2 regions of the Robbsia sp. KACC 23696 genome follow, and region 1 is predicted to be linked to the other one. Evidence: predicted binding sites of a transcription regulator. Region 1 holds the regulator's gene; the other holds the start of a gene.
What was found. The regulator LexA, encoded in region 1, represses DNA repair genes until DNA is damaged. The targets are predictions, from matches to a motif close to ACTGTATNNNNATACAGT.

Region 1 (3,841 bases):
ACTTCGCGCGCAAATTGATCGATCTGTTCGAGGAAGGGCTGAGCACATCGCTGCCGGAATTCGCCGCGGCGATAGCGGATCAGGACGCATCGCGGCTCCGTGACATCGCGCATCACAACAAGGGGCCGGCGGCGATGTTGGGCTTACAGCCTTTTGTCGACGACTGCAGCCTGATCATCCAGCAATCGGGCGACGCCTCAGGCGGCGACTGGCTGCGCCTGCAGATCCGCTACATCGACGCTTGTACCGCGGTGCGCCACGCGCTGCGGGATGTCCGCGCGGCGCTGGCGCGAACCCATCCGCCGTCGGTCAAGCAAGATTGAAGCAGGCCTGCATGGCACTGCGTTCGGACAGGCCGACGGCCAGCGCCAGCATCAGGCGGATCCGCGCCTTGTACGGGTTCAAGGTGCCGCTCGCGACAAAGCCTTCGCCGTCGTCATCCACCGCGGCGTTCGCGCTCACATGCACGTCGGCGGCGCGACTCGACCGGATGACGATGACACCGGCCGCTACCGCACGCTGCATCGCCGCCATCAGCGCCGCATTGACGGTACCGTTTCCGGTGCCGGCCACCACGATCCCTCGCACGCCGTGGGTGAGCAGGGCGTCGATCAAATGCGGCGAGGCCCCGCCATACTGGACGACCACCTCGACGTCGGGCAGATCGGACGGCTGCAATCGCCGGACATGCAAGCGCGCTTCCAGGCGATCGCCGGACGCACCGCTCGGGACTTCACCGAACAGCGTCTGCCGCAGTGGCGACGATGGCGTCGAACCCGTTTCATCGCGCGCGGTAAGCGACGCGAGGTGTCGTCGGCGCAGCCAGCCGACCCGCCCGTCCTGCACCCACCCCAACGGTCCCCCCGCAGGTGACGCGAAGGCATCCAACGCGTGACTGCTGACCTTGACGATATCGCGCGCGGCATGAATGCGGTTCTGCAAGGTCACCAGAACGCCGAGATCGCGCGCCGACGTATCGCCGGCAAGCGTCACCGCATCGAATAAATTGGCCGGCCCGTCCGCCGACAATGCCGTCGCGGGTCGCATTGCCGCCGTCAGCACGACCGGCTTGCCCGCTGCCAACATGAGATCGAGCCAATAGGCGCTCTCTTCCAGCGTATCGGTGCCGTGCGTGATGACGATGCCATCGATATCGTCGCGCGCACGCGTGGCGCGCACCGTTTCCGTCAATGCACACCAGAACGCCGGATCGGCATCCTTGCTGTCGATCGCGGCCACCGCGATGGTCTCGATCTGCGCGATTCGCGCCAGCGCCGGGACGGCTCGCAGCAGCGCGTCGCCGCCGAGCGCGCCCGCTGCGTAGCGCAGCGAGTCGCTTTCCGAGGCAGCGGCGCCGGCGATCGTGCCACCGGTCGTCAGCAAAGCGATCCTCGGCAAGGACCGTACGGCGGCCGGCACGCCGATATCCATCGAAGAAGAAGGGGCGGTCATCTGCGGGGTTCCTTTATTCACGAAACAATCACACCTGAAACGAAAGCGGAAAACAGGCCGGGAGTGTGCCAGACAACGCCGCGGCTGTCGCCTTGTTGCCACCGTCCGGTATGACGCGAAGCCCGATGATGCGCGTGACCCTCCGCCGTTCGGCGGCGGTCGCGCCCCGTCACGTCACCACAACGAAAACAGTTGCACCAAAAAAAATACTGTATAGAATCACAGTATCGCATACAGGAATCGAGACATGCTTAAGCTTACCGCGCGCCAACAGCAGGTATTCGATCTGGTCGTTCAAGCAATCGAACGCAGTGGTTTCCCACCGACGCGCGCTGAAATCGCCGCGGCGCTGGGATTCAGTTCTGCGAACGCCGCCGAGGAACATTTACGGGCACTGGCGCGCAAGGGCGTGATCGTACTGTCACCGGGCGCCTCCCGCGGCATTCGCGTGGTGCATGCAACGGACGACAGTCGTCGCGATGGTGAAGGCGTGGACGGCAGTGGTGCGGGCGGTGCGGGATTGCCAAGTCAAGCGGCGTTCGCCGGCATGCTGTCGCGTGCCGGGTCGCTGTCACTGCCCTTGATCGGACGCGTTGCGGCGGGGAGCCCGATTCTGGCTCAGGAACACGTCTTGCATCAGTACCACTGCGATCCGGCCTTATTCACCAGTCAGCCGGACTATCTATTGCAGGTGCGGGGCTTAAGTATGCGTGACGCTGGCATTCTGGATGGTGACTTACTCGCGGTACAGCGTCAAAACGAAGCGCGTGATGGCCAAGTCGTCGTGGCCCGTTTAGGCGACGAAGTGACTGTCAAACGATTGAAGCGCGTACCGGAAGGTCTCGCGTTGCTTGCTGAAAATCCTGATTACCCAACGATCGTCGTTGACCGGGAACGGTCCGACTTCGCACTCGAAGGGATTGCTGTTGGACTTATCCGTCCGACGCCCCTCTGAAGGAGTTACATCATGTCGAGACTCGTTCGCCTGTTTTCCGCCGAGAGCGCAATCCATCCTTTTGGCCGCCTGCGTGCCGCGCGGGGACGCTTGTCGTGCCGCGATAAAGCCAATCTTGCGGCACGCGCCACCGCCCCCGTCGCCGTGCAACGCGATACGGTGCAGGTCTCGCCGCAACAAGCGCCACTTGTTGCCACCACCGTGCCACGGACCGCGGCCTTGCGGCCCACGGCGCAACCCCTGGTATCCACGAACGCGCGTGGCAGTGTGCGCGTGTATCGTCGAAACAGCGGGATGACCATGGTTGGCAATATTGAAGCGATTTGTAAGATGATCGATCGCTGCATTGCCGACGAACGCGCAGCAGCAATGGCAGGTTCACGTAGCGTGCTTCCCACGGCAACGGCTGCTTAAGCTTGTTTTTTCAAGCAGATACATCAACATCGAGCCATTCGGACTCCTGATCTTTGTGATCTCCGATGTGGTCGCGGTCGGGGCGCAATAGACGCGCGCGGATGTCCGCAGCGACATTAATGGCGGCGCGCTAACGCCGACAATTGCACCCGATGTGTTCGATGCTGAAGGTCATACTTGCCCTCAGGCACGTTGCTTGCGTCCTTGTCTAGATAGTGTGGATAGGAAAAAAACGGCCGCAACCGCCGGCGCCAAGCACCGTCGGACCCCGGCGATTCGCCTCGCGTCCTGCAACGCTGCAACGCCGTCATGGTGACGGTACGCCACCTACTCCGTCCAGAACAAGCGCATCTCCGCGCTTGACTGTCTTGAAACAGGAGGAAAGCATGAGCGACGACAAGAAGTCTCTGCAGAAGCCGGAACCGGCAGCCCATAGTGACCATAAGGAGAGCGCATTGCCGGAGCGAGACGACGACAATCGACAGATGGCGCCGAACGATCCGCCGAGCAAGAAAACGGACGAGGCGCCTGTAGGCTAAGGGGTGGGCGCTGCATATCGGGCGCCCAACGCCCGCTTTCCGACACGGCCCGCGCTGATCGATAACTTTATCGGCGCGGGTCGTTTTCGCTTGTCTGGCCGCCGTCTTTACCGCTGGTAGGCGGCGGTGCAAATCCCTCCTCTAATGCGGCACCTTTGTCGAAGAGCACGCCTCCGACCGCCACCATCATGGTGCGATCGCTCGCGGGAATGCGCTCCCAGTTACCTGCAAGCCAAGCGGCCCATTGTACGGTCAGCGCCTTGGCCGAATCACTGGACAGTGCGCCTGCTCGGTCGAATGCGTCAATCAGTGCTTCTGGCTTCATCCCATCACTCCTTCAAGCGCACGGCGAGCCTATAAGGCGTTTGGACTGTTGGACGGTCGGACGGTTTGCGGCCATCGACAACGCCAATGGATCGCATCGCCGGAATTCCCCTTCTCTCTACCTAGCGCTCGGGAATCCTCTCTTTTTCCTGACACC
Region 2 (3,841 bases), on a different replicon from region 1:
GACGCTCTGCGACTTATGGATCGCCGCGATCTGGCCCTGATGGTCTGCCTGGCGAAGTTTCTCGCGCGTCACCACGGTGGCCTATTTGATGATCTTGAAGGGCCGACCTTCCTGGTCCAGCACCGGGCTGTAGATGGCCTGCAGCCAGACATCGCGCACCAGCATGACGACTTCGCCAACCGCGCCGGGGAAATGCCTATTGGGCTAGACCTGCAACGTTTATGATAGCGCGAGCTGACCTTTATCCGAACAAATCGTGCTGCACCCATTCGTGCCCAGCCAAGGCCGACTCGGCATCGACCAATCCGCCCACGCGCACCCCCAGCAAGCGCAGCTTTCGCTCAAGCGGCACACGCTTCAAACACTCGCCCGCCGCGCGGCGGATTTCCGCGGCATCCGCCGTCGGCACCTGACGCGTGAAGTCGCGCGTGACCGTCTTGAAATCGTCGTAGCGCAGTTTGATGCCGATCGTATGCCCGACGTACCCCTTGCGTCTCAGGTCGTCCGCTACCCGCTCGCACAAGGCCGTGAACGCCGCGGTCAACGCCGGCCGATCGTGTTTGACGTGCAGATCACGCTCGAACGTCGTCTCGCGACTCATCGATTTCGGCTCGGAGCTGACGACGACCTCGCGTTCGTCTTGCCCATGGGCGACCAAGCCCAACCATGCGGCATAGCTGCGGCCGAAGTTTTCTTGCAGCACGGCCGGGTCGGCCCGCGCCAAGTCGCCGACCGTATGCAGTCCGAGGCCGGCCAGTTTCTCGCTTGCCTTCGGGCCGATGCCATTGACTTTTTTCGCCGCCAGCGGCCAGATGCGCGTCTCAAGATCGGCCATCGTCAGCAGCGTCAAGCCGTTCGGCTTGTCGAGTTCGGAACCGATTTTCGCCAGCAGCTTGTTCGGGGCGATACAGATCGAACAGGTCAAGCCGGTCGCCTGCGTGACGGCATCCTTGATCCGGGTCCCTAATTCCGTCATCCCAATCCGTAAGTCCGCGGCCAACGTCGTCAGATCGATGTAGATTTCGTCGATGCCGCGATCTTCCACGCAATCGGTAAACGTGCGGACGGCTGCCTTGAAAAGTCTCGAATAGTGTCGGTACGCGTCGAAGTCCGTTGGCAGCAGAAAGGCATCCGGCGCCAATTGCGCCGCCTTCATCATGCCCATCGCCGAGAAGACACCCAATGCACGTGCCTCATACGTCGACGTGGTGACGACACCCCGACCCGCATAGTCGCGCAGACGCGCGAATTGGCGACTGCCGTCCGGGCGCTCCGTAGGCGCAGCCTGCCGACCGCCACCGATCACGACCGCCTGGCCCTTCAATTCGGGATAGCGCAGCAATTCGACGGACGCATAGAAAGCGTCCATATCCAAATGCGCGATGCGCCGGACAGGCGGCTCGACTGAATCGATCGGTGAATCGGGATGGGAGGCAGGCATCGTGTGAGCGATGATTCGGGCAGTCGCGACGTTACGCCTTTACGTGCCCTCGACTCGTAAAGGCTGTGTATCCGTACAGTATCATAATTCGGTCCGCCAGGACGAAACGACGCGGCCCCACCCACCTATCACAAAAAGATTCCGTCTCGTAACCGTTACGCGCCGCACTGTAAATCCAGCGAAATTGACCTGTCAACGCAACGAAGATAACGCTGTTGAACCGAAGAGTTTGGATTTCCGCACTGGGCGAATCGCTAATATCAAAAGCTGCCGTCGTCGCCACTGTCGGGAGTCGTCGGCTTCAACCGAAACGGAGCGATTGATGAACATCGACAGACTCGCCACGTCGCATGACATGTTCACGACGCTTTGCCCCCCTATTTTGGAACAGATCGCTGGTGCCCTCTGTTTTGAGGATATTGCGACGTTACACGGCACCAATAAGACACTGTGGCATTACTACAAGACTGACCAACTTCCCGGCACACGATGGGTCAAGGTTATTTCATCGGCCTTGTCCGATATGGTCACGAACGACACGTTATTGGACGCGTTGGCGCATATCGATACTGCGCCCGCCACGGTGCGCCCGGTCCTGCTTTATATGCTTGCCACTCGCCGGCGCGGCCTGGCCCGCCACGCCTCGAACCCGATTCACACGGCGATGAACGACAGCATCGACATCGCCCGGCACGCATTGCATGTGCTGCGCCTGGACGCCCCGTCCCTTGCAATCACACCCTGGCTGGTCGATCTCCGTATTGCCGAATGGTACGCCAATTGCCCCTTGCGTTCGTCTCGATATGAAGCGTATACCAGCGAATTCGTCGATCGCCACCGGGACATGTCTTCCTCTGAATGGTCGGGTGCCCTCGATGCGATTTTCGCGACATGCGGTGCCATAGCGTCGTCGATCGTCTGGACGCTGATCAAGGACGGCGGTCGACCTTTTCCGAGGGTGTCGGACCGACTCGCCATCGGCCTCGCTCGAACAGTCGGCCTCGATCGCGACATCGACGCCGGGATCACGAATATCGCCGAGGCCCTTCAGCTGCGTTTTGGTATCACGTACGCTCAGCGCCACGCATTGCTGGATCCGATCATTGCAGGCGATATCGCGGCAAAAATGAAGGGGCGCAACTACCCCTACAAAGCCCATTGCGCAGTGTGGTCGGGTGATGACCTCGCTTTTATGACGCTAACGGAAGATCTGCACATGCAGTCCTTCCTGCCAGCGTTGCGACATAGCCATAACAAATGGCTGCGCACGTTCAAATGCCATGCCGGCGCGATGCGACACGATTGGCTCGATCATGCCTATCGCTTCTTTCAGAGGCTGGAACCCGACGTGTTTGGCGCTACCGCGCACATACGCGCCGCGATCGTATCGGACAAAAAACTCGAGGTCTTGCCCAGTACGCGCGCGGCTGTCGAAGCGGATGTGCAGCCTGGGAAATCAGGGGCGCCCATCCGTCTACGCGACTTTGGCAGCATGGAAAATTTCGACGGTCATATCGCGCGGTTTGCCAAAATCCATGCTCAGGAACGCAAGGAAGCGGATCCGGCAACCTGTCCGGATGCCCGGAAGCTGCGGCAAAGGACGGTGGTCAACTGTGTGAAGCTCTACGATCTGGCGGTCTTCGAGGAGGCCTATCTCGCGCTGCTCGGCCCACGGTTCAAGGCGCAGCTCCACGCGCAGTTCGACGCGCTATTTGAAAAAATACAATCCGCGCCTCTCCGTGTTCAGCCGTTACTGATGGAACGGTTGGCGAACGGTCTGACCAAGGAAACAAACGGCGAGCCCTACCGGCGTTTTGAGACATGGCGACGTGAAGTCGTCGAGAAGTTCACGAAACGCGACCAGCCGTTCGCCATCGTACATAGCTACGTCGCTGAGATTCAGGCCTTGTTACGCAGTAGCGATCTCCCCCTCAGCGAAGCGCGCTTCAACGAGATTGCCGCGCTGACGCAGCAAGTGGTTGATTCGACGCCGTCGTGGTCATGGGGCGTGTTGCTATCTTATATGTGGCAGTCATCCAATCGATTCGACTTGTCGACGTTTCCGGCAAATGCGCGCGCGTTTCTGCTGTCACGCAGTAAGCGTTTGATTAGCAAAACGTGCCTGGTCCGGTTGACCGAGGCGTTCTTGCTCAATCCAACGTCGCGAAGCCATCATTCCGAGACGATCTTTTCCCGACAATTATGCAAAATCGCCGCGGTCAACTTCCCGATGATGCCCGATAAGCGCGAGGGCCCTCTCAGCAAGTTCGACTGCTTCTGCAATCGGATGGGTATTTTGCAATCGGATAGAAACGCGATGCGAGAAATCATCCTGGACGGCATTGCCGACAACATCGCGCCGCGCGACTTCCTCGTCAAATCGGTCCTCCGATCGCGGCT

Region 2: a site for LexA is predicted at 1,504-1,521, ahead of dinB (DNA polymerase IV). Genes of this name have one in related genera too.

What each region holds. Positions count from the first base shown of each region.
Region 1 is NZ_CP156626.1:1,870,446-1,874,286, reverse strand. Features, by position in the region: gene ABEG21_RS07855 (ATP-binding protein) at 1-323, shown strand, start outside; gene ABEG21_RS07850 (asparaginase) at 310-1,452, opposite strand; gene lexA (transcriptional repressor LexA) at 1,700-2,407, shown strand; gene ABEG21_RS07840 (hypothetical protein) at 2,420-2,821, shown strand; gene ABEG21_RS07835 (hypothetical protein) at 3,208-3,360, shown strand; gene ABEG21_RS07830 (hypothetical protein) at 3,428-3,685, opposite strand.
Region 2 is NZ_CP156628.1:796,304-800,144, forward strand. Features, by position in the region: gene ABEG21_RS24745 (hypothetical protein) at 16-225, shown strand; gene dinB (DNA polymerase IV) at 242-1,441, opposite strand; gene ABEG21_RS24755 (hypothetical protein) at 1,764-3,841, shown strand, end outside.